4 regions of the Variovorax raffinosi genome follow, and region 1 is predicted to be linked to each of the others. Evidence: predicted binding sites of a transcription regulator. Region 1 holds the regulator's gene; each other region holds the start of a gene.
The links. The regulator sigma-54, encoded in region 1, starts transcription at its own class of promoters, with help from an activator protein. The targets are predictions, from matches to a motif close to TGGCANGNAANCTGCTTT.
Positions count from the first base shown of each region.

Region 2: ACSFB7_RS24700 (isopenicillin N synthase family dioxygenase) is a predicted target of sigma-54. The motif match lies at 3,162-3,179, and genes of this name have one in related genera.
Region 3: ACSFB7_RS05955 (transglutaminase family protein) is a predicted target of sigma-54. The motif match lies at 3,517-3,534, and genes of this name have one in related genera.
Region 4: ACSFB7_RS10480 (ammonium transporter) is a predicted target of sigma-54. The motif match lies at 1,614-1,631, and genes of this name have one in related genera.

Region 1 is NZ_JBPJZR010000002.1:713,844-721,271, forward strand. Features, by position in the region: gene ACSFB7_RS09320 (LysE family translocator) at 115-762, shown strand; gene ACSFB7_RS09325 (phospholipase D family protein) at 776-2,377, opposite strand; gene rpoN (RNA polymerase factor sigma-54) at 2,388-3,986, opposite strand; gene lptB (LPS export ABC transporter ATP-binding protein) at 4,141-4,935, opposite strand; gene lptA (lipopolysaccharide transport periplasmic protein LptA) at 4,932-5,645, opposite strand; gene ACSFB7_RS09345 (thiol:disulfide interchange protein DsbA/DsbL) at 5,845-6,492, opposite strand; gene ACSFB7_RS09350 (SPOR domain-containing protein) at 6,645-7,427, opposite strand.
Region 2 is NZ_JBPJZR010000009.1:88,691-96,118, forward strand. Features, by position in the region: gene rutC (pyrimidine utilization protein C) at 1-117, shown strand, start outside; gene rutD (pyrimidine utilization protein D) at 123-929, shown strand; gene ACSFB7_RS24685 (malonic semialdehyde reductase) at 926-1,522, shown strand; gene rutF (NADH-dependent FMN reductase RutF) at 1,548-2,084, shown strand; gene rutR (HTH-type transcriptional regulator RutR) at 2,234-2,950, opposite strand; gene ACSFB7_RS24700 (isopenicillin N synthase family dioxygenase) at 3,217-4,218, shown strand; gene ACSFB7_RS24705 (VOC family protein) at 4,574-4,960, shown strand; gene ACSFB7_RS24710 (BMP family ABC transporter substrate-binding protein) at 5,025-6,131, shown strand; gene ACSFB7_RS24715 (ABC transporter ATP-binding protein) at 6,154-7,428, shown strand, end outside.
Region 3 is NZ_JBPJZR010000001.1:1,255,230-1,262,657, forward strand. Features, by position in the region: gene ACSFB7_RS05945 (oxepin-CoA hydrolase, alternative type) at 1-803, opposite strand, end outside; gene ACSFB7_RS05950 (DNA internalization-related competence protein ComEC/Rec2) at 1,001-3,409, opposite strand; gene ACSFB7_RS05955 (transglutaminase family protein) at 3,608-7,138, shown strand; gene ACSFB7_RS05960 (circularly permuted type 2 ATP-grasp protein) at 7,201-7,428, shown strand, end outside.
Region 4 is NZ_JBPJZR010000002.1:975,571-982,998, forward strand. Features, by position in the region: gene ACSFB7_RS10470 (tripartite tricarboxylate transporter permease) at 1-116, shown strand, start outside; gene ACSFB7_RS10475 (TSUP family transporter) at 494-1,252, opposite strand; gene ACSFB7_RS10480 (ammonium transporter) at 1,669-2,904, shown strand; gene ACSFB7_RS10485 (hypothetical protein) at 2,925-3,227, shown strand; gene ACSFB7_RS10490 (thiamine pyrophosphate-binding protein) at 3,414-5,087, opposite strand; gene ACSFB7_RS10495 (pyridoxal phosphate-dependent aminotransferase) at 5,248-6,468, opposite strand; gene ACSFB7_RS10500 (amino acid ABC transporter substrate-binding protein) at 6,465-7,367, opposite strand.

The DNA of each region.
Region 1 (7,428 bases):
ATGTAAACCAAAAGATATCAAAGTACTACTTACAGTTTACTTTTCAATCTCCGATCAACGTGCACTTCTGCACGCTGTTCGGGCTTTTCACCGCATCCCAAGGAATAGCAACCGATGGACAACACCCTTTCCCTGCTAGGTATCGCCGGCGCCATGGCCGTGGGCGCGATGAGCCCCGGCCCCAGTTTCGTCATGGTGGCGCGCACGGCCGTGGCCTCGCGCCGAGACGGGCTGGCGGCGGCGCTGGGCATGGGCGCGGGCGGCCTGGCTTTCTCGATCGCCGCGATGGCCGGCCTGCAGGCCGCGTTCCTGGCGGTGCCCGGCCTGTATCTGGCCATCAAGGGTTTGGGCGGCGCCTACCTCATCTACCTGGGCATCCGGATCTGGCGCGGCGCGCGGCAGCCGCTGGACGTGGCACCGCAGGACGCCGGCACCACTTCCCCGCGCCAGCAAGGCCGGGGCGGACGCACCTTCCTGCTGGGCCTGGCCACGCAGGTCAGCAATCCGAAGACGGCGGTGGTGTACGCCAGCATCTTCGCGGCCTTCCTGCCGCGCGAGGTGCCGCTGGTGCTGGCGCTCGCAGTGCCGGTGGTCATCTTCTGCATCGAAACCGGCTGGTACACCATCGTCGCGCTGGCGCTGTCCTCGGCGGCACCGCGCTCGGCCTACCTGCGCTACAAGACCTGGATCGACCGGGCGGCCGGCGGCGTGATGGGCGCACTGGGCCTGCGGCTGGTGTGGTCGGCCGTGCGCGGCGGCTGAACGCCGGGGGCGTCTACAGCAGGCTCTCGGGCGTGAGCGGCGCCAGCAGTTCGAGCATGGTGCGGTCCCAGAAACCCGAATCGGGCTCCTCGTGCAGCACGGTGGTCTGGCCGCCGTCTTCGCTGACCCATTCGATGCGCGAGCCGCCGCTGCCTTCGGCAAAGCGCAGCCGGTAGGCGCCCTGCTGCTTGAGCACGTCGAGCAGCTTGAGCGTCTGCTGCGCCATCTCGGGGCTGCGGATGAACAGCCCGATCTCGGTGTTGTGCGATTCGGAGCGCGGATCGAAATTCATCGAGCCGACGAACAGGATGCGCTGGTCGATCACCGCCGACTTGGCGTGCAGCCGCCCGACCGAGGTGCCGAACAGCCCCAGCCGCACGCTGCGCCGCGTGCGCGTCGAACTCAGTTCGTAGAGGTCGACGCCCAGCTTGAGCATGTCCGGCCGGTAGCGCCGGTAGGCGGTGTGGACCAGCGGCTCGTCGGTGGCGGCGAGCGAATTGGTGACGACGCTGATCTTCACGTTGCGCCCGCGGATCTCGCGCATCACCTCCAGCCCCGTGGCACCCGGGATCAGGTAGGGCGAGACGATGGTCACCTCGGAGCGCGCGCGGCGCATCTGCTCGACCACGTTGTAGCGCACGCTGTCGACGTCCAGCAGCGGCACGCCGCCGTACGACGCGGTCTTGCCGATCACGCGGTCGGGCGAATCGGCATACGCCTCGGCGGTGGTCCAGATCAGACCGAGCTTGCCGGCGTTAAGGTCTTCGACCATCGGGCTGTAGCCGAGCAGGTCGTTGGGCGCGGGCTTCGGCGGGGGCGGCGTGGTGTCGGGGCCGGTGGCGGCGTCGAAGCGCTTTTGCAGTTCTTCGCGCGGCAGCTCGCTCGCCACCACCGACTGGATCGGCCGCACGTAGACGCTGTTCCAGTACTGGTCGAACAGCACGCCAAGACGCGGGACCAGCGCACCCGCGACGAAGGTGTCGAGGTCGATGAAGTTCTCGCCCGAGGTGCGCGTGAAGTACTGATTGCCGATGTTGCGCCCGCCCGCCACCGCCATCGCGCCATCGGCGATGAACAGCTTGTTGTGCATGCGCCGGTTGACCCGCTCGAAATCGAACAGCGACGCGGTGAAGCGCTTGAGCAGGCTGCCGCGCCCGGCCGGGAACGGGTTGAACAGGCGCAGCTCCACGTTCGGCGTGGCCGCCAGGCCGAGCAGCAGTTCGTCTTCGCCGGACGTGTACAGGTCGTCCATCAAGAGGCGCACGCGCACGCCGCGCTGGGCCGCATCGCGCAGGGTGCGCATCAGGTAGCGGCCGGTCTCGTCGTTCTCGATCTGGTAGTACTGCACGTCGAGCGTGCGCTGGGCGCGGCGCGCCAACTGGATGCGGGTGTCGAAGGCGAAGTCGCCGCCCGGCATCAGCCGAAAGCCGCTCAGGTCGGGGTCGGGCTGGGAGGCCAGCGCGATCTTGCCGAGCGCGGTGTCGTTCGATGCGGCAATGGCCTTGGTGGGCGGGCGCGGCGCCTCGTCGGGCAAGGTGGCGCAGCCGGCGAACAGCAATGTGGCCGCAATGACGAAAGCCCAATGCCCGCAGCGCGAAAGCAGGCGATGGGTCACCGGTGGCCCTCTACAGCGCCTTGCGCAGGTTCGCGGGCGCGATGCGCAGCGCTTCGCGGTACTTGGCCACCGTGCGCCGCGCGCATTCGATGCCCTGCTCTTTCAGCATCTCGGAGATCTGGCTGTCCGACAGCGGCTTCTTGATGCTCTCGGAGGTCACGAACTGCTTGATGAGCGCGCGCACCGCGGTGCTCGATGCGTTGCCGCCGGTCTCGGTGCCCAGCGCCGAGCCGAAGAAGTACTTCAACTCGACCGTGCCGAACGGCGTGGCCATGTACTTGGCGGTGGTCACGCGCGAGATGGTCGACTCGTGCAGGCCCAGTTCGTCGGCGATCTCGCGCAGCACCAGCGGCCGCATGGCCAGTTCGCCGTGCACGAAGTAGCTCTTTTGCCGTTCGACGATGGCATTGCTCACGCGCAGGATCGTGTCGAAGCGCTGCTGGATGTTCTTGATGAACCAGCGCGCCTCCTGCAGGCGCTGCGACAGCGCCTGGCTGCCCTCGCCCTTGTGCGACTTGAGCGCGCCGGCATAGATGTCGTGCACGCGCAGGCGCGGCATGACTTCGGGGTTCAGCATGACGCGGAACTTGACGCCGGTGCCGCGTCCGGTCTTGGTGACGATCACGTCGGGAATGACGATGTTGCGCTCGACGTCGACAAAGCGGCGCCCCGGCTTGGGTTCGAGCCGCGCAATGATCTGCAGCGCCGAGCGCACCAGTTCTTCGTTGCTGCGGGTGAGCGTGGCCAGGCGCTTGAAGTCGCGCCGCGCGAGCAGCTCCATCGGCTGCTTGCAGATGGCAATGGCGATCTTGTAGACCTGCGCCTGCTCTTCGTCCATGTCGCGGTCTTCGGCGGCCAGTGCGCGCAACTGGATGCCCAGGCATTCGCCCAGGTCGCGCGCGCCCACGCCCACGGGCTCCAGGCTCTGCAGCAGGCCGAGCGCCACCTGGAAGTGGTGCACGAGGTCGTCGAACTGGTCGTTGTCGTCGCCCGCAAGGCCCGAGGCCAGGGCGGGCAGCGAGTCTTCGAGGTAGCCGTCGTCGTTGAGCGATTCGATCAAAAAGCGCAGCGCGGCACAGTCGTTTTCGTTCAGCCGAAGGCTCAGCGCCTGGCGGTGCAGGAACGATTGCAGCGACTCCTGGCTGCGTGCGAGTTCGGTGGCGTCGGCGCGCTCGTCGTTGCCCAGGTTGTTCTGGCGCGCGGGTGCGTCGCTGCCCCACTCGCTGTCGTCCGGCGCCATGTCGACGGTGCCGTCGCCTTCCCAGTCGGGCTCGCGCTCGGTGATCTCGGCGGCGGGGCCGTCGGATTCGCCCGGGGTGCTGGCCTCGGTGGATGCAGTGCTCGTGCTGCTGGCGGGTGCCGAGGCGAATTCGCTTTCGGCCGCTTCGCCCGCCTCGTCGCGCGGGACCGGCGTGTCGACGGCATCGAGCCCGAATTCCTCGCGCGCCGCTTCTTCCGCGGTGCGTTCGAGGAACGGGTTCTCGTCCAGCATCTGCTCCACCTCCTGGCTCAACTCGAGCGTGGAGAGTTGCAGCAGGCGGATCGACTGCTGCAACTGGGGCGTGAGCGCGAGATGCTGCGAGACGCGAAGGGACAGCCCTTGCTTCATAGGAAAACGGCTCCCCCCCAGGCTGCGCGCTTCGCGCTGCGCCAACCCCCTGCCGGGGGCGGGCCGGCTGCTTCGGGCGGCCGTGCGCGGCGGCCCCCGCGAAGGAATTCCGCCCGGATGACGGCCGCGATCATCCTTGACCCGCGCCGCACGATCACATCCGGAAGTGTTCGCCCAGGTACACCCTGCGTACTTCGGCGTTGTCGACGATCTCCGAGGGCGTGCCTTGTGCCAGCACATGCCCGTCGCTGATGATGAACGCGTGATCGCAGATGCCCAGCGTTTCACGCACGTTGTGGTCGGTGATGAGCACGCCGATGCCGCGTTCCTTCAGGAAGCTGATGATCCGCTGGATTTCGATGACCGCGATCGGGTCGATGCCGGCAAAGGGTTCGTCCAGCAGGATGAAGCGCGGCTGGGTGGCCAGCGCGCGCGCAATCTCGACGCGGCGGCGCTCGCCGCCCGACAGCGCAAGCGCGGGCGAATCGCGCAGGTGGTCGACCCGCAGGTCGCTCAGCAGCTCGGTCAGGCGCTCTTCCATGTGCTGCTTCGAGAGCGGCACCAGCTTGCCGCTCTCGTCGGGCTCGCTCTGCAGTTCCAGCACGGCGCGCACGTTTTCCTCGACCGTGAGCTTGCGGAAGATCGAGGCTTCCTGCGGCAGGTAGCTCAGGCCCATGCGGGCGCGGCGGTGGATCGGCATGTGGGCGATGGGCTCGCCGTCGATCGTGATGTCGCCCGCGTCGGCACGCACCAGGCCCACGATCATGTAGAACGAGGTGGTCTTGCCGGCGCCGTTGGGCCCCAGCAGGCCGACGACTTCGCCCTTCTGCACGTCGAGCGAGACGTCCTTCACCACCGTGCGGCTGCCATAGCTCTTCTTCAGGCCGCGCGCCACCAGGCGGCTGCCCGGCTTGCCATTGGCGTCCTGGGTTCCAGCGGTTTCGATCACTTGCGGGTTTCTCCCTCGGCACCGAGCGTGGTGGTCGAACGCAGGCCCTTGCCCGGTGCCGGGGTGGACGCCGGGGCCACGGGCTTCGCGCCAGCCGGGGCGGAAGCGCCGGCCACGGGCGCCGGGACGGCCTTGGGGGTGAGGATGGTCTTGACGCGGCCGGTCGGGGACGAGGCGTTGACCGCCGTGTTCGGCGGCACGGTGGAACCGTTGACCGTGTAGGTGTCGTTGCTCTGGTCGTAGACGATCAGGGCGCCGTGGCTCTCGTCGTTCGGCGTCGAGCCGAGCAGGCGGCGCATCTCGGCGTTGCGAATGAACTTGACGTTGTCGGCGCGGCTGTCGTACTCGATGACGTCGGACTCGCCCTCGATCCATTCGTCGGGCGCATTGCGTTTCTGCTTGTAATACGCGCGCTTGCCGGGCGCCGCCGTGACCACGCCGTACTGGTAGCCCTCGGGGTCCTGGCGCACGTCGAGGCGCGCGCCGCGAATGATGATGGTGCCCTTCGTGACCAGCACGTTGCCGGTGAACACGCTGGTCTGCTTCAGGTCGTCGTAGCGCATCGAGTCGGACTCGATGTTCATCGGCTTGGAGCGGTCGGCGGTCTCGGCCAGCGCGCCCGAGGCGAGACCGGCCAGCAACAGCGCGCCGGCGGCCAGGCGGCCGATGCGACGAAGGAGGGAAGTGGTGGGGTAAGAATGCAATGTCATAGAGGCACGAAACTTGCTCTGCGGCATTGTATGCGGCTGATTACAGCAGCCCACCATCGCCGATGAAAAAGCCCGCCAAAGCGAGCTTGTGTTCCATTCAGGAAACACCTTGAAACCGATCGGGCCGGTTCGCCGGTGCCATCCCTTTGGGGAGAAAGGCGCGGCGGACACGAAGTGCCCCGCGCCTGGAGGGGGCCGGTCAGCCCTTCTTTGCTTCGCCGACCAGGTAGTTGACGACCTGGAGCACCTTGGTCATGTTGCCGGCGGTTTCGCCATCCACATACCAACGGCCGGCCACGGCCATTGCCGGCACGCCGGCCACCTTGTAGGCGTCGGTCATCTGCGAGGCGCGCTTGGCCTTGCTGGCCACGCCAAAGGAGGTGAAGACTTCCTTGAACTTGGCGCCGTCGAGGCCGTTGGCCGCTGCCCAGGCAATGATGTTGGCGTCGCCGTTCACGTTCTGGCGCTGCGCGTGGATCGCGTTGAATACCTTCGGCTGGTATTCGTCGACCTTGCCCATGGCCTCGAGCGCGTAGTACAGGCGCTGCTTGGCTTCGACGTCGTTGCCCACGAAAGGCACCGGGATGCGGCGGAAGGCCACTTCCTTCGGCACGGTCTTGACCCAGGCTTCGAGCGACGGCTCGAAGTCGTTGCAATGCGGGCAGTTGTACGAGAAGAACTCGACCACCTCGATCTTGCCGGCGGGTGCATCGACCGGCACGCGCTTGTCGAGCACCAGGTACTCGGTGCCGGCCTTGGGCGCACGCGCCTGTGCGTGGGCCGGGTTGGCAGCCAGGGACAGCAGCCCGAGCGAAGTGGCGGCCAGCGAAAAGTCACGACGTTTCATTGAAAGGGTTCTCCTGTTGGTACGGCAGACTGAGCCGGCGCGCGGCGGGGAGTTCCCCCGCTCACGGCACGCCCAAGGCGATGAATGGTGGCGGCAAACGCCGCGCGGCGAAGCTTAAAGGCTATTTGTGGCGGCGCCCCGCCCACACCTTGTCAGCGCTGGACGCGGACCAGAGCCGATTCGAGACCGCCGCCGTCGAGCCGTTCCTTGAGCCGGTCGGCGTCGTCCTTCTTGTTGAACGGGCCGGCGCGCACGCGGTAGACCGTGCGGCCCGCCTGCTCGCGTTCGGTGACCTTGGCCTCGACGCCCATCAGCGACAGCTTGGCGCGCTGGGCCTCGGCATCGTCGGTGGTGCGGAAGGCGCCGGCCTGCACGAAGTACATGAACGGATCGGCGCCCGAGGCCGCCGCCGGGGAAGCCGCCGTGCTGCCGGCGCTGTTGGCGTGGCTGCTCGGCGCGGCCGAGGCGGTCGTCGTGCTGCCCGAGCCACCACCCGAACGCGCACGGGCCAGGTCACCCAGCGGATCGTTCGACGGCGGCAGCGCATTGGCTTCGGCCGGCACGGGCGCGGTGCGCGGCGGCTTGGTGGGCGCGACCACCACGGGCACCGGTGGCGCCGTCGTGGGCGGCACGGTCGCCGGCGTCACGGGGGTCGTTGCCGGCTCGCCGGTGACGGGATTGACGGGACCTGTGGCGACCGGCGCGGGCTTGGTGGCCCCGGCCTTGCCGGCCAGCGGCGCGTTCGGGTCCCAGTCGCGGTTCTTGCGTGCTTCGGCTTCATCCTGCTCGGCGCCGCCCTTCTGGGTCTTGGTCACGAACGGGATCGGCACCTTGGTCACGTAGACCGCGATGCCCAGCGCGACGCCAAGGCCGAGCACCAGTCCGATGATCAGGCCGATGACGATGTTGCCGCGTTGTCTGGTTTTCTTCTTCATG
Region 2 (7,428 bases), on a different contig from region 1:
TATGCCGATTTCTTCCCCGGCACCAAGCCCGCGCGTTACTGCATCCAGTGCGGCCTCGTGAAGCCCGATGCGCTGATCGAGATTGCCTCGATCGCCCACATCGGACACAAGGCCTGAACGCGATGAGCGCGCTGCACTGCGAGGTGCACGGGCCGTCCGATGCGGCGGCCACCGTGCTGCTGTCGTCCGGCCTCGGCGGTTCGGCCGGGTTCTGGCAGCCGCAGCTCGGTGCGCTGGTGGATGCGGGCTACCGCGTCGTTGCATACGACCAGCGCGGCACGGGCCGCAGCCCTGCTGCATTGCCCGAGGCTTATGCAATTGCAGACATGGCGCGTGACGTGATCGACATACTCGACGCCACGAACACCGCGCAGTGCCACTTCATCGGCCACGCGCTCGGTGGACTCGTTGGCCTGCAACTCGCGCTCGACGCGCCCGAGCGCATCGCCAGCCTGGTGCTCATCAACGCATGGTCCAAGCCCAACCCGCATTCGGTGCGCTGCTTCGATGCGCGGCTCACGCTGCTGGGTGCCAGCGGCCCACGTGCGTACGTGGAAGCTCAACCGATCTTTCTCTACCCCGCCGCGTGGTGCGCCGAGCATGCGCAGCGCGTCGCCGATGAAGTCGATCACGCCTTCGCGCATTTCCCCGGCGAGGCCAACATGCGCGCGCGCATCGCCGCACTGCGCGCCTTCAACATCGACGCGCGCCTTGCCGACATCACCGCCCCCACGCTGGTCGCCGCCGCCAAGGACGACGTGCTCGTGCCTTGGACCTGCTCGCAGCGACTGGCCGATGGCCTGCGTGACGTGACGCTCGACTTCATGCCGCACGGTGGGCATGCGCACAGCGTGACCGAAGCCGACGCCTTCAACCGCAGCCTGCTCGACTTTCTCTCGCGGGTGAGCACACCCACGGTACCAGCATGACCACCACATCCACACTCGACGACGCAGCCCTGTCGCTTCTCTTCACCGGCGCGCGCAGCCACAACGGCTGGACCGATGAACCGGTTTCCGACGCCCAACTGCAGCAGATCTACGCACTGGCCAGCCTCGGCCCGACCTCCGCCAACTGCTCGCCCGCACGCTTTGTGTTCGTGCGAACGGCCGAAGGCAAGCAACGTCTTGCGCCCGCGCTGTCGAAGGGCAACCTCGACAAGACCATGAGCGCACCGGTCACCGTGATCGCCGCATGGGATCGCAAGTTCTACGACAAGCTGCCCACGCTGTTCCCGCATGCCGATGCACGCAGCTGGTTCACCGGCAGCCCCGAGGCTGCGCACGAGACCGCCTTTCGCAATGCCAGCCTGCAGGCCGGCTACCTGCTGCTCGCGGCGCGCGCCGTGGGCCTGGACGCCGGCCCGATGTCGGGCTTCGACAAGGCAAAGGTCGATGCCGCCTTCTTCGAGGGCACCGACTGGAGCGCCAACTTCCTCATCAACCTCGGCCACGGCGACGTGTCGAAGGTGTTCGGCCGCCTGCCGCGGTTGCCCTTCGACGAAGCCTGCTTGTTGGCCTGAAAAAAGTCACCCCATGCTGAACGCGATGGCCTCCCACTCCCCCGCCTCGAACCCAACCGGGCTGCCGCCCGGCTTGCCCAAGGCCGACTACCGCAATGCGATGGCGCGGCTGGGCGCGGCGGTCAACATCATCACCACCGACGGCCCCGCGGGCCGCGCCGGCTTCACCGCCTCGGCCGTGTGCAGCGTGACCGACGAGCCGCCGATGCTGCTGGTGTGCCTGAACCGCTCGGCTTCGGTGTACCCCGCCTTCAAGGCCAATGGCGTGCTGTGCGTGAACGTGCTGGCTGCGGGGCACCAGACACTCTCAACCCTGTTCGGTGGCAAGACGCCGATGGACGAACGCTTCGCGGCCGGCAACTGGAGCCACAAGACCACCGGCTCGCCGATGCTCGACGATGCGGCCGTGTCCTTCGACTGCCGCGTGTTGCACGCCACGCACGCGGGCACGCACGATGTGTTGTTCTGCGAAGCGGTGGCCATTGCCATCGGTGGTGCGGCGCAGGGGTTGATCTATTTCGATCGCCGCTATCACGAGATCGCGGTGCCGCCGCAGCACTGATCCTTCCTGGGGCATTCGCAAGCGATGCCTTTGCATTGCTCCTTCCCCCTCTGGGGAAAGGCTGGGATGGGGGCAGGCAGAGCGCTCGATGGATGCGCCGCGAGCCTCCACCCCTGCCCTCCCCCGGAAGGGGAGGGAAAAAGAAAGATTCAGCGTGGCGTGATGCCTTGAAGAACGATGCGCTGCACGTTCTCCACCGTCTGCTCGAAGAACGCCGCATCGTCCAGCGTGTGCCCCGTCAGCGCCTGCACCTGCACGCCGAAATCCGCGTAGTGCTGCGTGACCGCCCACAGCGCGAAGATCAGGTGATGCGGATCGACCGGCGCGAGCTTGCCGGCCTCGACCCAGGCGCGGATCACCTCCGACTTGCGCTCCACCAGCGTGCGCAGTTCGCGATCAAGCTCATCGCGCAACAGCGGCGCACCCTGGATCATTTCAAGACAGAACAAACGCGACGCATCCGGCCGGTCCCGCGAGACCACCAGCTTGCGGCGGATGTAGTCGCCGATGGCTTCGGCCGGGTCTTGTTCGGCGCTGAAGCCGCGCAGCGGTTCGAGCCACAGCGCAAGCAGATCGCGCAGCACGTTGACGTACAGCTCTTCCTTGTTCGCGAAGTAATAGAGCAGGTTGCTCTTCGACACATCGGCGCGCGCCGCCACCTGGTCGATCGACGTGCCATGCAGCCCGAAGCGGGAGAACAGCCCCAGCGCGGCACCGAGGATCGCGCTGCGCTTGTCCTCGATCTGGCGCAACCGCCGGTTCACGGCCGACGCGCTGCGCACGGCGGGCTTCGCACGTTTGCGCGCCGGCTTGTCGGTGGTGGTCTTGCTGCTGCTGGCTGCGGCCAGCGCCTTGGTCTTCGGCATCGTCCCTCGTTTCTTCTGGATTCCGGATTCGTTCGTTCATTCACTCATCCGCCTGCGAACAGCAGGCTTGCACGAGCCATACCCGCAAGCCCCGGCGTCGCGGCGCACCACTGTAAGGCCACGGTGCATCGCCTTGCGCCACGGCGGCCTGCGGGCCTCGCGCCGCGCACCATGCTGACGCGGCAAAAGCGATTTGTCCATTTGGTCCAACTGGCACAGACGTTGCATGGAGCACGGGTACGCACGCCACGCATGAGGAATGTCCCATGACCCTTCTGTCCGTCCCCATCATCGATCTCGCGCCCTACTTTGCCGGCAGCCCTGAAGGCAAGTCGGAGGTCGCAAGAAAAGTCGACGAAGCCTGCCGCAGCATCGGCTTCCTGGTCATCACCAACCACGGCATTTCCACGGAGCTGATCTCGCGCGTGGCGACGCTGTCGCGCAAGTTCTTCGACATGCCACTGGGCGAGAAGCGCAAGGTCGACCGTCCGCGCGAAGACGCGGTGCGCGGTTACAGCGCAGTCGGCGAAGAGGGCCTGTCGTACAGCCTCGAAGAAGTGGCACCCGGCGACCTGAAGGAGTCGTTCTCCATCGGCCCGTCGAACGTGCCCGACGACGACTACCACCGTGGCCCCGCCGCCGGCCCGCACTTTGAGCCCAACAGCTGGCCGCCCATCGACGGTTTCCGTGAAGCGTACGAAGGCTACTTCGAGGCCATGAGCGATCTCTCGCGCTCGCTGATGCGCATCTTCGCGCTCGGCCTTTCGCTGCCCGAGACCTTCTTCGACGACAAGATCGATGAGCACATCAGCATGTTCCGCGTGCTGAGCTATCCGCCGCAGCGCGAGCAACCGTTGCCCGGCCAGTTGCGCGCAGGCGCACACAGCGACTACGGCAGCCTCACCATCGTGCTGCCCGACGACAAGGGCCTGCAGGTGTTCAACAAGGCCGGCCAGTGGGTCGATGTGCCGCAGGTCGAGGGCGGTTTGGTCGTCAACATCGCCGACCTGATGATGCAGTGGACCAACGACCAGTGGGTATCGACGCTGCACCGCGTGATCAACCCGCCGTTCGAAGTGGCGAGCACCAACCGGAGGCAGTCACTGGTGTTCTTTCACCAGCCCAACTACGACGCAATGGTCGAGTGCTTGCCGAGCTGCCTTGCACCTGACGAAGCGCCGAAGTACGCACCTATCTCTTCGGGCGATCACCTCACCTCGAAGTTCGTCAAGCAGACGACCTTCGGCGGCACCAAGGCGACGGCCTGAATGACGTCTTGCTTTTCTGTTCGTCGCGTCGTGTGGTTTGGGCGCTGCTGCTGTTCAGGGCGGCACTCCCGCCGACACGGTGCTCTTTTTCGCGAATGTCCCCCGCTTCGCTCCTCCTTTATTTCGCGAAAAAGAGCCCCGTATCGACGTGAGCGCTCAGAGCGGTTGTTGATCGGCCGCAAGCGCAGAGCGTGCCCATGTGCGAATGGCACCAGGTGCTCCCCGCAGCGAAATAAAGGAGGAGCGAAGCGGGGGACATTCGCGGAGGGGAGCTCCTGGTGTCATTCGCACTCGCCCCGAATGCTCCCGCCCTGAAGAACAGCAGCACCAAGAACACCAGCAATGAGCAGCTGACATGGCCCATCTCTCCTACGTCAACGTCTTCGCCAAAGACGTGGTCGCGCTCAGCGGCTTCTACCAGCGTGTGTTCGGCTTCCCGGAAATCGAGGCCATCCGCTCACCCATCTTTCGAGGACTCGACACCGGCAAGTCGAGCCTGGGCTTCAACGCCCTCGACGCCTATGAGCTGCTGCACCTTTCCGAGTTCTCCGACACACGCGGCGTGAAGTTCCTGCTGAACATCGATGTCGACAGCCAGGCCGACGTAGACCGCATGGTGCCCATCGCACTCGAAGCGGGTGCGACGCTCATCAAGCCGCCCTACGTCACTTACTACAACTGGTACCAGTCCGTGCTGCTCGACCCCGAGGGCAATGTGTTCCGCATCAACTTCATGATGTGACGCGCGCGGCGACTCCCACTTCTCTTCATCTGTCCTTCCCCTGCTTCCCATGAAAGGTTGCTCCATGCTGCGCACACACCCCACCGGCTTCCTCGGCCTTGCACTGACGCTCGCAGCCGGCGGCGCGTTCTTCACGACGCTGCCCGCTGCGGCCGCTGACGGCTTTACGCTCAAGGACAAGCCCAAGATCGCAATGCTCTACTTCGGCCCGAAGAACGACGGCGGCTGGACCCAAGCCTTCGACGAAGCCCGCGTGAAGATCGAAAAGGAAATCGGCCAGAAGATCCAGTTCGTCGAGAACGTGCCCGAAGACGCATCGGCCATCAAGCCCGCTGCAGAGAAGTTCATCCAGCGCGGCGCCAACATCGTGATCGGCACCGCCTTCGGTTATTCCGACAGCTTCAAGGACCTGGCCGCCAAGTACCCCGACGTCGCCTTCCTCAACGGCTCGGGCACCACCAACGGCAGCAACCTCGAATCGTTCTACGGCCGCACCTACGAAAGCCAGTACCTGTGCGGCATGGCCGCCGGCGCGGCCTCGAAGACCGGCAAGCTCGGCTTCGTCGCGGCCAACCCCTTCGGCGTGGTGAACTGGACCATCAACGCCTTCGCGCTCGGTGCGCAGAAGATGAACCCCAACGCCACCGTCAACGTGATCTACACCGGCGCGTGGAACGACCCCATCAAGGAACGCGCAGCAGCAGCCGCGCTGATCGACCAGGGCGCAGACGTGATCGGCCAGCACGTCGACAGCCCCACGCCGCAGATCGTGGCGCAAGAGCGCGGCGTGTACGGCACCGGCCACCACCGCGACCTGCGCCAGTTCGCGCCCAAGGCCACGCTGTGCTCGTCGGTGTGGGTGTGGGACCGTTTCCTCACCCCCGAGCTGAAGAAGGTGATGGCCGGCAACTGGAAGCCTGCGCCCTACGGCGCCTTCATCGAAATGAAAGATGGCGGCACCGACATCGCGGGCTTCGGCCCCGCCGTGCCCAAGGACAAGGCCGCGCAGATCACGGCGGAGCGTGAGGCGATCCTCAAGGGCAAGCAGATCTACGCCGGCCCGCTCGCCGACCGCGAGGGCAGGGAGCGCGTGGCCAAGGGCGCGGTGCTGTCGGACGCCGACCTCTGGAAGATGGACTGGTTCGTCAAGGGCGTGGTCACGCAGAAGTAAGAACGCCTTTCACAAAGACACCATGCCCAACGCGCTCGAACTCACCGGCATCCGCAAGTCCTTCGACGGCTTCGCGGCATTGACCGACGCCCACTTCGCCGCGCGCTGGGGCGAGGTGCACGCCCTGCTTGGCGAGAACGGCGCCGGCAAGTCGTCGCTGATGAACATCGCGGCCGGGCTCTATGCACCGGAGGCGGGGCAACTGCTGGTCGACGACAACGCGGTGCGCTTTGCCGGGCCGCGTGATGCGGCGCGGCACCGCATTGGCATGGTCCACCAGCATTTCAAGCTGGTCCGGCCGTTCACGGTGGCGCAAAACATCCTGCTCACCGCGCCACCGCCGGCCGAGTTCCAGAGCCACGGCGAGCGGCTGCGCGAGATCGAACGCGACATCCGCAACAAGGCCGCGGAGCTGGGCTTCGAGATCGATCCGTCCAAACGCATCGATGCGCTCTCCATCGCCGAGCAGCAGCGCGTGGAAATCCTCAAGGTGCTGCTGGCGGGCGCGCGCATCCTGATCCTCGACGAGCCCACGGCCGTGCTGACCGACCAGGAGGCCGCGCGCCTGCTGCAGACCGTGCAGGGGCTGGCGCGCGCGGGCGCCGCCGTGGTGCTGGTCACGCACAAGATGGCCGACGTGAAGACCTATGCCGACCGCGTGACGGTGATGCGCGGCGGGCGCACGGTGGCCACGCTGGAGCCGGGTGCGACGTCGGTGAGCGAACTCGTGAAACTGACGGTGGGCGAGTCCATCGCTGCTGCATCGGGCTTCCAGCCCGCGAAGGCGGCACGCGGCCCGGTGCGCCTCACGGTGCGCGGGCTGCGCTCGCCCGCTTCGCCGCAAGGACGGCGCGTGCTCGACGGCGTCGACCTCGAACTGCACGCGGGCGAAATCTACGGCCTTGCCGGCGTCGGTGGCAACGGCCAGGGCGAACTGGCGGGCGCAATCATGGGCCTGCCAGGCGAAGCGACCGAAGGCGAGATCCGGCTCGAAGGGCATGGCGACCTCAAGACGATGCCCGCACCGGCGCGGCGCGGGCTCGGCATCGCCGCGATTCCGGCCGACCGCTACGGGCTCGCGCTCGCGGGCGGCCTCTCGGTGGCCGAGAACTACGCCATCGGCCGCGTGCACAGCGGGCGCTATGGCCCGGTGTGGCACCTGCGCCGTGGCCGCATCCAGAGCGACACGCAAGAGGCCGTGCGCGCCTTCGACGTGCAGGGCGTGCGCTCGGTCGCGCAGAAGGCCGCGCTGCTGTCGGGCGGCAATGCACAGAAGCTGGTGCTGGCGCGCGAGTTC
Region 3 (7,428 bases), on a different contig from region 1:
GACAGGAATTCCTTGATGCGCTCCCCGCTTTCGTCGCTGTAAAGACTGGCCACGAAGGACTCGCGCTCGGCGTCGAGCTGCTCGCGCCGGCTGCGCCCGCGCGCCGAGTGCACCAGTTGCTTGATGCGCGCCTGGACCTCGAACGGCCCGCGCGCGAGCTGCTGCGCCCATTCCAGCGCCACGGCGCTGGCGCTGCCGTGCGGCACGATCTTGTTGACCACGCCCCAGTCGTAGAGCCGGCCGGCGGTGCACGGCGTGCCGTCGAGCAGCATTTCGAGCGCGGCCTGCGGCGGCAATGCGCGCACCAGCGAATCGGTGCCGCCGCCGTCGGGCGTCAAACCGACGTTGACATAGGACATGGCGAACTTCGCGTCTTCGGCCGCGACGATCAGGTCGCAGGCCAGGCACAGCGAAAAGCCGCCGCCCATGGCCGCGCCTTCGACCGCGGCGATGACGGGCTGGGGCGCTTCCTCGATGGCCATGATCCATTCATGCAGCGCCTCGATATGGCCTTGCTGCTCGGCGGCCGGCAACCTGCGCTGGCGGGCCAGCCGCCGCAGGTCGCCGCCGCCGCTGAAATGCTCGCCCTCCCCGCACAGCACGATGGCGCGCACGGTGCGAAAGCCCGAGGTGGCCCGTATCGCCTTGGCCGCCGCACGGTAGACCGAAGGGTTGAGCGCATTGCGCGCGGCTGGGTTGCTGAGCGTGAGGATCAGCACCGGGCCTTCGCGGTGCATCTTGAGCCTGGCCCCCAACGCGGCTGCCGCGCTGGCGCTGGTGATGGCGGGAACGGCGGCCGTCATGGCGTCCGCCCGAAAAGCTGCCTTTGCCGTTGGCCGTTGTCATTGCGCATCACGTCCCCTTGTGTTTTATGTCCGAGCTCTTCAACGGATCGGACTCTTCATTGCAAGACTCGGCAACTACTTTTTCGCCGATCTTTTGACAATTAATTCACATTTCCAAGGATTGTCAGCCGATCCCGGCTTCGCCCGATGACGACTCAGGGCACGGCGTGATGCCAGTAACGTGCCCGGCGCTCGCGCTCGCAGGCCACGTCGCCGGGCTGGGCGCTGCGCCAGAGGGCGGCCCCGCACCGGACGCTGTCGGCCACCCGCACGCCACGCGCCGCATAGCGCGCCATCACCTGCGCCGCCGGATGCCCGAACCGGTTGCGGTAGCCCGCCTGGACCAGCGCGATGCGCGGGCGCACCGCATCGAGCAGCCACTCGCTCGACGAAGATTTGCTGCCGTGATGCGGCACCAGCAGCACATCGGCCGCGAGTGCCGGATTCCGCTGCACCAACGCCCTTTCCTGGTCACGTTCGATGTCGCCGACCAGCAGCGCCGTCGCGCGTCCGTTGCCGATGCGCAAGACGCAGGAGATCGCGTTCGGCTTGGCGCCGGCCCGGTAGTCCGAGGCGAGCGGATGCAGGATCTCGAAATGCACGCCGTCCCAGTCCCATTGCTGGCCGGCCTCACAGGGCGGCCCGAAGCGCAACGACCGCAGCGGGTGCGCGGGCTCGATGGAACTCAGCAACGCGGCCTGCGGTTGCATCGCCAGCACGGCGGACGCACCGCCGGTGTGGTCGGCATCGCGGTGGCTCAGCAGCAGCATGTCCAGCCGCTCACCATGAGCGCGCAGCAGCGGCACGAGCACGCGATGGCCGGCATCGCTTTCGAGGCTGTAGCGCGGTCCCGCGTCGTAGAGCAGGCTGTGCGTCGCGGTGCGCACCAGCACCGCGTTGCCCTGCCCGACGTCGGCCGCGAGCAGTTCGAATTCACCAGCGGCAGGTCGTGGCGGCTGCCACAGCAGCACCGGCAGCAGAAGCGGCAAGCCGAGGGTGCGCAGCGACCACGGCAGCGACATCGCCAGCAGCACGCCGCCCGCCACGCCGCAAGCCGCCATCCACCCCGGCGGCGCGGCCATCGACAACGTGGCATGCGGCAGACCGGCGCACCATTGAAGCAGCACGACAAGCGCGTGCACGGCCCAGCCCGCCAGGTCCCACAAGGGCGCCACCACCGCACCCAACATGGCCAACGGCGTCACTACCAACGTGACCCATGGAATGGCAATCGCATTGGCCAGCAAGCCGATCAGCGACACCTGCTGGAACAGCAGCAGGCTCAACGGCGTGATCGCCAACGTGATCACCCATTGCTCGCGAAAGAGCTGGAACAGATGCGCGCGAAAGCCCTTCTTCGCCTCGCCGGGTGCTGCCACGTCGGTGGCGAACAGCACGCCCACCGCCACGAAGCTGAGCCAGAAGCCGGCCTGCATCAGGGCCCAGGGATCGAGCGCCACCACCACCGCCGCGGTCAGCAGCCACACATGCGGCCAGGGCCAGCGCCGCCCCGAAAGGCGCAGCAGCGCGACCGTCGCCAGCATCCAGACCGTGCGCTGCGACGGCACGCCCCAGCCGCTGAACAGCGCATAGAGCGTGGCCAGCAGCACGCCGCCGACCAGCGCGGCCTGCTGTGCCGGCAGCCACAGCATCAGCCGCGCGCTGCGCCGCCACAGCAGGCCGACGATGTGCCCGGCCAACCAAGCGAACATGGTCACGTGCAGACCCGAGATCGACATCAGGTGCGCCACGCCGGTCGCGCGAAAGACGTCCCAGCCAGCGCGGTCGATGGCGCCCTGGTCGCCGGTGACCAGTGCGGCGATCACGCCGGCCTGCCTGCGTTCGGTCACGCGCTCGAACACCCTGTCGCGCACGGCCTCGCGTGCGCGCTCGATCGGATGCCACCACGTGATGGTCACGAGCGCGGGTGCCGCATCGCGCGCACCGGTTCGCACATAGCCGTTGGCATGCACGCCCTGCTCCCACATCCACAGCTCGCTGTCGAAGCCATGGGGATTGACGTTGCCATGCGGCGCCTTGAGCCGCACGGTCATGCGCCATCGCTCGCCGGCATGCAGCGAGCCCACTGTGCTGGCGGAAGGTGTCCGCTCCTCGGAAGAGCGGCCCCACAGGCCGGTGTTCTCTGCATACCAGCCCAGCGCGATGCGCGACGGCACGATCGGCGGTGCCTCGGTGATTGTTCCGACGCCGGCCCAGCGCGCCGACTCGACATCGAGTCGAAAGCGCGTGGCGACCTCGCCGCGCTGCGGCATCTCCGACACCACGCCGGTGACCTGCAGGTCTCGCCCTTCGAGCGCCGGGTCCAAGGCGCCGCCCGCATGGACCACGGCACGCCAGCCCGCCTGCCCCGCGCCGGCCAGTGCTCCGCACATCAGCGCAATGACCAGAAGCACCCAGCCCGGACTGCGCCGCACCAGCGAAGACGGCCACCATGACCACCACATGACAACCAACGCCGTGAGCAAAAGCGTGACATAAGCCCACACATGCCAAAGCGCCGGCTGCCGCAATTGCAAGGCCGCGCCCAGCACCGAACCGCCCATCACGGCGAAGGCCCAGGACCCGGCCATGGCGTTGCCGGGCGCGCGCGACGGCGTCACCGAAGAACCTCGGAACACATGATGCAAACCCTCCCCGAACCCACGCTCAGTGGCGCGTTAATTGCTTGGCTTCTGGGCTAGTATGCGTCTCACCAGAGACATCTTTTCGATGCAATCTGTCAGTACTGCACACAAAAACGCATGTCAATTCACGCCGCTCTCCACCACGTCACCCACTACAAATACGACCGCCTGGTGCAGTTGGGCCCACAGGTCGTGCGCTTGCGTCCCGCGCCACATTGCCGCAGCAATGTGATCTCGTACTCGCTGCGGGTCGAGCCCGCCGAGCACTTCGTCAACTGGATGCAGGACCCGTTCGCCAACTACCAGGCGCGGCTCGTGTTTCCCGAGAAGACGCGTGAATTCAAGGTCACTGTCGACCTCGTCGTCGAGATGGCGGTCTACAACCCCTTCGACTTCTTCCTCGAACCGCAGGCCGAGAACTTTCCATTTAAGTACACCGCCTCGCAAGCCGAAGAACTCGCGCCCTACCTCGTGGCCGATCCGGTCACGCCGCTGCTGGAGGCCTATCTCGACAAGGTCGACCGCAAGGAGCAGCGCACCATCGACTTCCTGGTCGGCATCAACCAGCAGGTGCAGAAGGACGTCAACTACCTCATCCGCATGGAGCCCGGCGTGCAGACGCCGGAAGAAACGCTCACCAACGGCAGCGGCTCGTGCCGCGACTCGGGCTGGCTGCTGGTGCAACTGCTGCGCCACATGGGCCTGGCCGCGCGATTCGTCTCGGGCTACCTGATCCAGCTCACGCCCGACGTGAAGTCGCTCGACGGCCCCAGCGGCACCACGGTCGACTTCACCGACCTGCACGCCTGGTGCGAAGTGTTCCTGCCGGGCGCAGGCTGGATCGGCCTCGATGCCACCTCGGGCCTGATGGCCGGCGAAGGCCACATTCCACTGGCCTGCACGCCCACGCCGTCGAGCGCGGCACCCATCGAAGGCGGCGTGGACGAGGCCGAGGTCGAGTTCGGCCATGAGATGACCGTCACGCGCATCTACGAATCGCCGCGCGTCACCAAGCCCTATACCGAAGAGCAGTGGTCCGAAGTGCTGGCCCTGGGCGACGTGGTCGATGCGCGCCTGAAAGCGGGCGACGTTCGCCTCACGATGGGCGGCGAGCCGACCTACGTGGCCACCAGCGACCGCGATGCGGCCGAATGGAACACCGATGCGCTGGGCCCCACCAAGCGCGGCTACGCCACCGAACTGGTTCACAAGCTGCGCGCCGAATACGGCAACGGCGGCTTCCTGCACTTCGGCCAGGGCAAGTGGTATCCGGGCGAGCAACTGCCGCGCTGGGCGCTGTCGATCTTCTGGCGCGCAGACGGGCAGCCGCTGTGGCACGACCCCGAGCTGTTCGCCGACGAGCGCGTGCCCACGCACTACACGAGCGAAGACGCGCGCCGCTTCACCACCGTGCTGGCGCACAAGCTCGGCATCACCGAGCGCTACATGCAGGCCGGCTACGAAGACGTCTACTACTACCTCTGGCGCGAACGCCGCCTGCCGGTGAACGTCGACCCCTTCGAGTCGAAGCTCGACGACGAACTGGAGCGCGTGCGCCTGCGCCGCGTGTTCACGCAAAAGCTCGACGCGGTGATCGGCTACATGCTGCCCCTCGAACCCGGCAACGCCGACGGCGACGCCCCCGCGCTCGAAGGCCCGGGCTGGAAGACCGGCCCCTGGTTCCTGCGCGACGACCGCCTGTTCCTGATTCCGGGCGACTCGCCCATGGGCTACCGCCTGCCGCTCGACTCGCAACCGTGGGCCAGCAAGGGCGACTTTCCCTACCTGATCGAGCGCGACCCGACCGCGCCACGGGGCGTATTGCCCAGCGCAACCGACTACCGCTCACGCTATGCCGCAACCTCGGCCGCGCCGACCGAAGGCCTGGGCGCCGTACCCTACACCTTCGGTGCACCGCCCGTGGTGCCCGCGGCTGTGCGCATGCAGGGGCCCGCAAGCGCTGCTGCCGCAGCAGCGGCAACAACTGCATCGGCAGCATCGGCAGCGGCCAACCCCGAAGCCACCGACAACAGCGCCACGCGCCAGCCGCGCCGTGGCGAATCGGCCCACTGGGTCACGCGCACCGCGCTGTGCGTCGAAGTGCGCGATCCGCGCCGCGCCAACGGCCCCTCGGCCGAGAAAAAGGGCAGCGCATCGGGCGTGCTCTATGTCTTCATGCCGCCGCTCGCGCGACTGGAGGACTACCTCGACCTCGTGACCGCTGTCGAAGCCACGGCCAGACAACTGGGCGTGAAGATCGTGATGGAAGGCTATCCGCCGCCGCGCGATCCGCGCCTGAAGATGCTGGCTGTCACGCCCGACCCGGGCGTGATCGAAGTCAACATCCATCCGGCCCACAACTGGAAGGAACTGGTCGAGCACACCGAGTTCCTCTACAACGCCGCGTTCGAAACCCGCCTGTCGGCCGAGAAGTTCATGACCGACGGCCGCCACACCGGCACCGGCGGCGGCAACCACTTCGTGATGGGCGGCGCCACGCCCGCCGACAGCCCCTTCCTGCGCCGGCCCGAGCTGCTGGCCAGCCTGCTGCTGTACTGGCACAACCATCCTTCGCTGAGCTACCTGTTCTCGGGCATGTTCATCGGCCCGACCAGCCAGGCGCCGCGCGTGGACGAAGCGCGCAACGACCAGGTCTACGAACTCGAAATCGCCCTGCAGGAAATCGCGAAGAACCGCGAGATCTACGGCGCCAACATGCCGGCATGGCTGGTCGACCGCACGCTGCGCAACATCCTGATCGACGTGTCGGGCAACACGCACCGCAGCGAGTTCTGCATCGACAAGCTCTATTCGCCCGATTCGAGCACCGGCCGCCTCGGCCTGCTGGAGCTGCGCGCGTTTGAAATGCCGCCGCATGCGCGCATGAGCATTGCGCAGCAACTGCTGATTCGCGCGCTGGTCGCCCGCTTCTGGGACGAGCCCTACAAGGCGCCCGTCACCCGCTGGGGCACCGAGCTGCACGACCGCTTCCTGCTGCCGACCTTCGTCAAGATGGACTTCGACGACGTCATCAGCGAAATGCGCCAGGCCGGCTTCGCGTTCGATCCCGACTGGTTCGCGCCGCACTTCGAGTTCCGCTTCCCGCTCGTGGGCCAGATGCAGGCGATGGGCGTGGAGCTGTCGCTGCGCAACGCGCTCGAACCCTGGCACGTGATGGGCGAGGAAGGCTCGGCCGGCGGCACGGTGCGCTATGTCGATTCTTCGCTGGAGCGCATCGAGGTGCGCGTGACCGGCCTGAACGAAAGCCGCCACGTCGTCACCGTCAACGGCAAGGTGCTGCCGCTGCAGCCCACCGGCACCACCGGCGAGTTCGTCGCGGGTGTGCGCTACAAGGCCTGGAACCCGCCCTCGGCGCTGCACCCCAGCATCGGCGCCCATGCACCGCTGACCTTCGACCTCGTCGACACCTGGATGAAACGCTCGCTGGGCGGCTGCCAGTACTTCGTCGCCCACCCGGGCGGGCGCAACTACGACACCTTCCCGGTCAACGCCTACGAGGCCGAAAGCCGCCGCCACTCGCGCTTCACGCGCATGGGCCACACGCCCGGCCTGCTGCGCACGCCGCCCGCCACCATCGAGCTGCCGGGCAGCCGCGAGTTCCCGTTCACGCTGGATCTGCGGCGCTGAGGGGTTTCCTAGCACACCGCCTGAACGGCCATGCCGTGACGGCGGTGTGACAATCCCCCTCTGTGGAACCCTTGAACGAATCACTGTTCGACGCCCAGGCACTGGAGTTTCCAGCGGCCCTGGCGTCGGCGCTCGCACCGGCCGCCCGGCCCGGACACTACGACGAACTGCGTGGCCAAGCCACGCCGGCCGCCCCTGTGCGGCCAGTTTCGGGTGGTGCGCAGCCGCCGCCCGCGCCGCTGCTCTACGACACGGCGGCTGAGCGCCCGGCGACACCGGCGCCATCGCAG
Region 4 (7,428 bases), 260 kb from region 1:
TGTTCGTCACGCGGCCGTTGTCGGCGGGGCTGCTCGTCGCGGCTGCACTGTTGCTCGGGATCGTGCTTTTGCCGGCCATCAAGGCCAAGCGCGAGGAAGCCTTCGTCGAGGAGTGACCGGTTTCGGTTTTCGTCTTCGCAAAGAGCCCCCTTCTGGGGGCTTTTTTATTGCGGCTGTTTTTTGGGCGCTGCTGTTCGGGGTGCGTGCGAATGACACCGGGTACTCCCCTCCGCGAATGTCCCCCGCTTCGCTCCTCCTTTATTTCGCTGCGGGGAGCACCTGGTGCCATTCACACATGGGCACGCTGCTGGTGAATCGCTGATCAACGACCGCTCTGTCCAACGCTCGCGTCGATACGGGGCTCTTTTTCGCGAAATAAAGGAGGAGCGAAGCGGGGGACATTCGCGAAAAAGAGCACCGTGTCGGCGTGAGTGCCGCCCTGAACAGCAGCAAGCGCCGCACAGCGCAAAGCGTCAAACCAAAGACCAGGGCTTCATTTCAAAAACGCGTCGTAGGCCGTCTTCAGGATCAGCGCACTCACGACCACGATGAACACCACCCGCACAAAGCCTGCGCCGTGCTTCAGCGCCACGCGCGTGCCCAGCAGGCTGCCCGCCACGTTGGCCACCGCCATCACCAGCCCGTAGTGCCACCAGACGTGCCCCTTGGCGGCCAGCAATATCAGCGCGGCGGCGTTGGTCAGGGTGTTGATGATCTTGGCGGAGGCCGAGGCGTTGAGAAAGTCGTAGCCCATCCAGCGGACGAACAGAAACACCAGGAAACTACCCGCGCCCGGCCCGAAGAAGCCGTCATACAGCCCGATCGACAGGCCGATGGTGCAGGCCGCCAGCGTTTCGGCCCGACCGCTGAAGCGCGGCGCGTGCAGCCGGCCCATGTCCTTGCGCGCCAGCGTGTAGAGCAGCACGCCGAGCAGGATGACCGGCAACGCCCGGCGCAGGAAATCGCCCGGAAACATCGTGACGCCCCAGGCACCCAGCATCGAACCCACGAAACCGAGCAGCGCGGCCGGCCACAACGCGCCCCAGCGCATCTGCACCCGCTGGCTGAATTGGGCTGCGGCGGCGGCCGTGCCCCAAATGGACGCGCTCTTGTTGGTGCCCAGCAGCGTGGCCGGCGGTGCGCCGGGGAACACGGCGAACAGCGCCGGCACCAGGATCAACCCGCCTCCGCCCACGATCGAATCGACAAAACCCGCGAGCAGCGAAGCGCCCGTCACCACCAGCATTTCCATGGCTGGATTGTCTCACCGGGATTGCTACCGAAACGATAGCGGTGTATGCACGTGCTGCCTGCTAACCGGGGTTGTTTGCCTTCAGGAAAAGTGCGCCCCGCCCCATTCGAGCGGGCATAAAAAAAGGCGCCGACCAGCGGCGCCTTTTCAAGTTCAGACATGGCATCTCGTACGGAGCCTTGGAAAGCATTTTTCTTGTTCGGGGGATTGTCTCCTCGGACCCTCGGCAGCACGAGCAGGGCCCGTTCGCGAGTGGGCAGACTTTAGGCGGTGCACCGCGCCAGTGCATTGGGAATTACCCGCTTTGCCTTACCTCGGAAGACCTGTTTGCAAACCAAAGTGTTTCTGGTAGTTAACGATGTGGCACGACTTGTGCACGTAAAGCCACAGTCCACAACTCGAAGAAGAGCACTGCCATGGCCCTGGCCCCGCAAGCCTCCATCAACGCGGCCGACACCGCCTGGATGATGACCTCGACCGCGCTGGTGCTGCTGATGACGCTGCCCGGCATCGCCCTCTTCTATGCGGGCATGGTGCGCCGCAAGAACGTGCTGGCGACCATGGCCGCCGTCGTGGCGATTGCCGCGGCGGTCTCGCTGACCTGGTTCACGCTGGGCTATTCGCTGGCGTTCACCGAGGGCTGGCCCTGGCTGGGCGGCACCGGGCGTTTCTGGTTCTCGGGCTTCGAGTACCTGAAGGAGGCGGGCCAGGTGGCGGTGAGCCATGTGGCGCCCAACGTGCCCGAATCGGTTTATGCGATGTTCCAGTTGACCTTCGCGATCATCACCACGGCGCTGGTGTTGGGCGCTTTTGTCGAGCGCATGCGTTTTTCGGCGGTGCTGTGGTTCGCGCTGCTGTGGAGCGTGCTGGTCTATGCGCCGATCGCACATTGGGTGTGGGAGCCAGGTGGCTGGCTCGCGCAGATGGGCGCGCTCGACTTCGCTGGCGGCTCGGTGGTGCACGTCAACGCGGGCATCGCGGGGCTGGTCTGCGCCTACGCCCTCGGGCCGCGCAAGGGCTACGGGCGCGAGGCTTTCGAGCCGTACAGCCTGGCGTTCACGATGGTGGGCGCGGGCCTGTTGTGGGTGGGCTGGTTCGGCTTCAATGCGGGCTCGGCGGTGGCGGCTGACGGACGCGCGGGCCTGGCGATGCTGGTCACGCACATTGCGGCCGCCGCCGGGGCGATGAGCTGGATGGTTGGCGAATGGATCGTGCGGCGCAGCCCGTCGCTGCTGGGGCTGTGCTCGGGGCTGGTGGCGGGGCTGGTCGCGATCACGCCGGCGGCCGGTTTCGTGACGCCGCTGGCCGCGCTGGCCATCGGCGGCATCGCGGGGCTGGCCTGTTATTGGGGCGCGACCGGGCTGAAGCATCTGCTGGGCGCGGACGATTCGCTCGACGTGTTCGGCGTGCACGGCATCGGCGGGGTCGTGGGGGCGCTGCTCACGGGCGTGTTTGCGGACGCGCGCATCTCGGGCGTACACGGCGATGTGCTGACGCAGGCCATCGCCGTCGGCAGCGTGGCGATCTACAGTGCGACGGGCACGGCGGTGGTGCTGTTCCTCGTGCACATCCTGGTGGGATTGCGCGTCGATCCGGAAAGCGAGCAACTGGGCCTCGATCTTGCACAGCATCGTGAACACCTTGGGAGCTGACTCACCGACGGAGGAGAACCATGCCATCCATGTCAGAAAGCGAACGCATCGCCCTCGCCGCCCGCCTGCACGTGGCATTGCGGCGAAAGCACGGGCGCGTGACCGACACCGAGTGGATGGCAACCAATGCCGAGTACGCCGCCGAGATCGTGCGCATGACGCGTGCGCATGCGGCGGACACGCAGGACGTTGAGCTCGAACAGCTTGCGACACGCCTTGAGCAGGCCATGGAGCCGTTGGCGCGGGCTGCACGGCTGGCGGCGCGGCAACCCGATGGGAATCCGCCTACGCCGCCGCCTCGTTATGTGGGTGGGTTGCGCTGAGGCTGTGGGAGCGCTGCTGTTCAGGGCGAGTGCGAATGACACCAGGTGCTCCCCTCCGCGAATGTCCCCCGCTTCGCTCCTCCTTTATTTCGCTGCGGGGAGCACCTGGTGCCATTCGCACTGGGGCACGCGGCTGGTGATCCTGCGATCAACAACCGCTCTGTCCAACGCCCAATCCGAAAAAATTCAGGCCGCTGCCAGCGCTGCCTTGCGGATCGACTGCAGCGTGCTCCCCGGCGTGATCGCTTCCGGGTCCAGCAGGCAATGCAGGATCGCGGGCTTGCCGCTGGCACGGGCGCGCGCCAGTGCGGGGCCGAACTCTTCCGTAGTCGTCACGCGCTCGCCGTGGCCCCCGAACACTTCGGCATAGCCACGGAAGTCCGGGTTCTTCAACTGCGTCGCGCTGATGCGGCCGGGGTAATGCTTTTCCTGGTGCATGCGGATCGTGCCGTACATGGCGTTGTCCAACAGCACCACGATGATCGGCAAACCGTACTGCACGGCGGTCGCGAACTCCTGGCCGTGCATCATGAAATCGCCGTCGCCCGCGAAGACGACCACCTCGCGCTGCGGCCACAGCCGCTTGGCACCGACGCCGGCCGGCAGGCCGTAGCCCATCGAGCCGCTGGTGGGTGCGAGCTGGCTGGCGAACGCGCGGAACGGCCAGAAGCGGTGCACCCAGGTGGCGAAGTTGCCTGCGCCATTGCAGAAGATGGTGTCGGCCGGCAACACCTCGCGCAGATGCTGCATGACTTCGCCCATCTGCAGCGGGCCGGGAATGCGGATAGGGGCCGGGTCGCTCCAGCGCAGAAAGTCTTCGCGCGCGGCCTTCGTCTCGGCTTGCCAGACTGGTGCTGACGCGGGGCGCAATGCGCTCACCGCTTCGGCGAATGCCTGCGGCGTGGCGTGAATGCCCAGCGCAGGGCGGTAGAGCTTGCCGAGTTCGTCGGCGTCGGCGTGCACATGCACCAGCGGTTGCTTCGGCTGCGGAATGGCCAGCAGCTCGTAGCCTTGCGATGGCACTTCCGACAGGCGACCGCCGACCAGCAGCACGAGGTCTGAATTGCGGATGCGTTCGAGCATGCGCGGGTTCGCGCCAAGGCCCAGGTCGCCGGCATAGCAAGGGTGCTCGGCCGACATCAGCATCTGGCGACGGAACGAGCAGTACACGGGCAGCGAGAAGGCTTCGGCGAAACCCGCGAACTGCAGTGCTGCCTCTTCCGACCAACGGCTGCCGCCAAGAATGACGACCGGCCGTTGCGCCTGCGACAAGCGCTGCTGCAGGTCGGCCAATTGCGCCGCGCCGGGATGGGTTTCGGTCACTGCATAGGGCAGCGCATCGGCCACCGTCGCGGCTTCGGTCAGCATGTCTTCGGGCAGCGCGATCACCACCGGGCCGGGGCGGCCCGAGGTGGCGACGTGGAAGGCGCGAGAGACCAGCTCGGGCACGCGCGCCGGGTCGTCGATCTGCACGACCCACTTGGCCATGGTGCCGAAGACCGCGCCGTAGTCCAGCTCCTGGAAGGCCTCGCGGCCCAGCGCTTCGCGTGCGACCTGGCCCACGAACAGCAGCAGCGGCGTCGAGTCCTGGTGCGCGATGTGCACGCCGGCCGCCGCATTGGTGGCGCCCGGTCCGCGCGTGACGAAGCAGACGCCCGGCTTGCCCGTGAGCTTGCCCTGCGCCTCGGCCATCATGGTGGCGCCGCCTTCCTGGCGGCACACGGTCACGTCGATGGAAGCGTCGTGCAGCGCATCGAGCACGGCCAGAAAACTTTCGCCGGGCACGCAGAAGAGCTGTTGCACGCCATGGGTGATGAGCTGGTCGACCAGGATCTGGCCGCCGGTGCGGGAGGAAGTCATGCGATGTCCAAGAGGATGATGAAGGTATCGGGTCTTGCTCCTTCCCCCTCTGGGGGAAGGTTGGGATGGGGGCAAGCGGCGCTGGTTGTGCCGACAGCACTTGATACGCCGCCTGCCCCCACCCCTGCCCTCCCCCAAAGGGGGAGGGAGAAATTCAAAGTCATTCGAGGGCTTCGCATGCAGCGGCGATGCGGGCACAGGCTTCTTCAAGTTGCGCCATCGACGTCGCATACGAAATGCGGAAATACGGCGCCAGCCCGAACACGCTGCCCGGCACCACCGCCACTTCAAAATCCTGCAGCAGGTAGCGGCAGAAGTCGCTGTCGCTCTGCAGCAGCGCGCCGCCGCGGGTGCGCTTGCCGAGCACGCCGGCGCAACTCGCGAAGGTATAGAACGCACCCTCGGGCACGCGGCAATGCAGGCCGGGCATGCGGTTCAGCGCAGCCACCACGAAGTCGCGCCGCGCCTGGAAGTCGGCGCATCGTTCGGCCACGATCCCTTGCGGCCCGGTCAGCGCCTCGATGGCAGCCGCCTGGCTGATCGACGACGGGCACGAGGTCGACTGGCTCTGCACCACCGCCATCGCGCCGATCAGCGCACGCGGCCCCGCGCCGTAGCCCAGGCGCCAGCCGGTCATGGCGTAGGCCTTCGACACGCCATTCACCGTCAGCGTGCGCTCGCGCAACCGGGGTTCGATCGCCACGGGCGTTGCAAAGGCCAGCCCGTCGTAGAGGATGTGTTCGTAGATGTCATCCGCCAGCACCCACACCTGCGGATGGCGCAGCAGCACGTCGCACAGCGGCTGCAATTGCGCCGCGCTGTAGGCCGCGCCGCTCGGGTTCGACGGCGAGTTCAGAAAGAGCCAGCGCGTGCGCGGCGTGATCGCCGCTTCGAGCTGCGCTGCGGTCAGGCGGAATCCGTTCGCCTCGGTGCACGCCACCGGCACCGGCACGCCGCCGCAGATCTGCACGATGTCCGCGTACGAGGTCCAGTACGGCGCGGGCAGGATCACTTCGTCGCCGGGGTTCAGGCTCGCCATCAGCGCGTTGAAGATCACCTGCTTGGCGCCCGCGCTCACGCTGATCTCGTCGAGCGCGAATTCGAGCGCGTTGTCGCGCCTGAACTTGAGCTGCACCGCCGCCTTCATCGCCGGGCTGCCGTCGAGCACCGTGTAGCGCGTGTCGCCCTTTTCGATGGCGCGCACGGCCGCTTCGCGGATGTTGTGCGGCGTGTCGAAGTCGGGCTCGCCCGCGCCCAGCACGATCACCGGCCGGCCCGCGCGCTTGAGCGTGTTCGCCTGGTCGGTGATGCGTAGGATCTCCGAGACGTGGATGGCGCGCACGCGCTGCGCTGGCGAGAACACGGCGGTGTCGGGGGTCACTTGGCGTAGGTCTCCAGTGGCTTGTCGTTGGGTTCGAGCATCAGTTGCTTGAGCGCCGGGCTCATCGGCAGGTTCAGGCTGGTGTTCTTCGGCGGAATGGCCGCGACGAACCACTTGGTGTAGATCTTTTCCAGCTCGCCGCTCTTCATGAGCTTGCGCAGCGAATCGTCCACCGCGCTCTTGAAAGCCGGGTCGTCCTTGCGGAACAGCAGCGCGATGGGCTCGGAGCCCAGCGCCTCGCCCACGATGCGGTAGGAGGCCGGGCTCTTCGAGTTCGCAATGATGCCGGCGAGCAGGTTGTCGTCGAGCACGAAGGCATCGGCGCGGCCCGACTCCATGAGCAGGAAGCTTTCGAGATGGTCCTTGCCGAGCATCGTGTTGTACGAGACGTTCTGTGCGCGCTCGCGCTTGCGCAGCAGTTGCACGGCGGTGGTGCCGGTCGATGCCGACACGTTGCGGCCCGCGAGCTGGTCGAGCGTGGTGATGCCCGAGTCGACCTTGGTCGCCATGCGCACTTCGCTCACATACGTGGTGAGCGCAAAGGCCACCTGCTGCTGGCGTGCGGTGTTGTTGGTGGTGGGGCCGCAGCCGATGTCGAGCGTGCCGTTCTGCACCAGCGGGATGGTGTTCTGCGCGGTCACGGCCATGTATTCGAGCTTGGCGTTGGGCGCGATGTCTTTCAGCACGCGCTCGCACAGCTCGACGTGGTAGCCCACGTACTTCTCGCCCGCGCCGAGCATGTAGGCCATCGGCGGCGAGGCTTCGCGCACGCCGAGCACGACCTTGCCGTTGGCCTTGATCTTGTCGAGCGTGCCGGTGGTGGCGGTCTGCGCGCTGGCGCCGCCGAAAGCGAGCGCGAGCAGCGCTGCGGTGGCGAGGGTCTTCAATTGCATCTTCATCTTCTCTGTCTCCTGGTAGTTTTTCTTTGAAAGGCACGGCCGCTTCCTTGCCGCTGCAGTC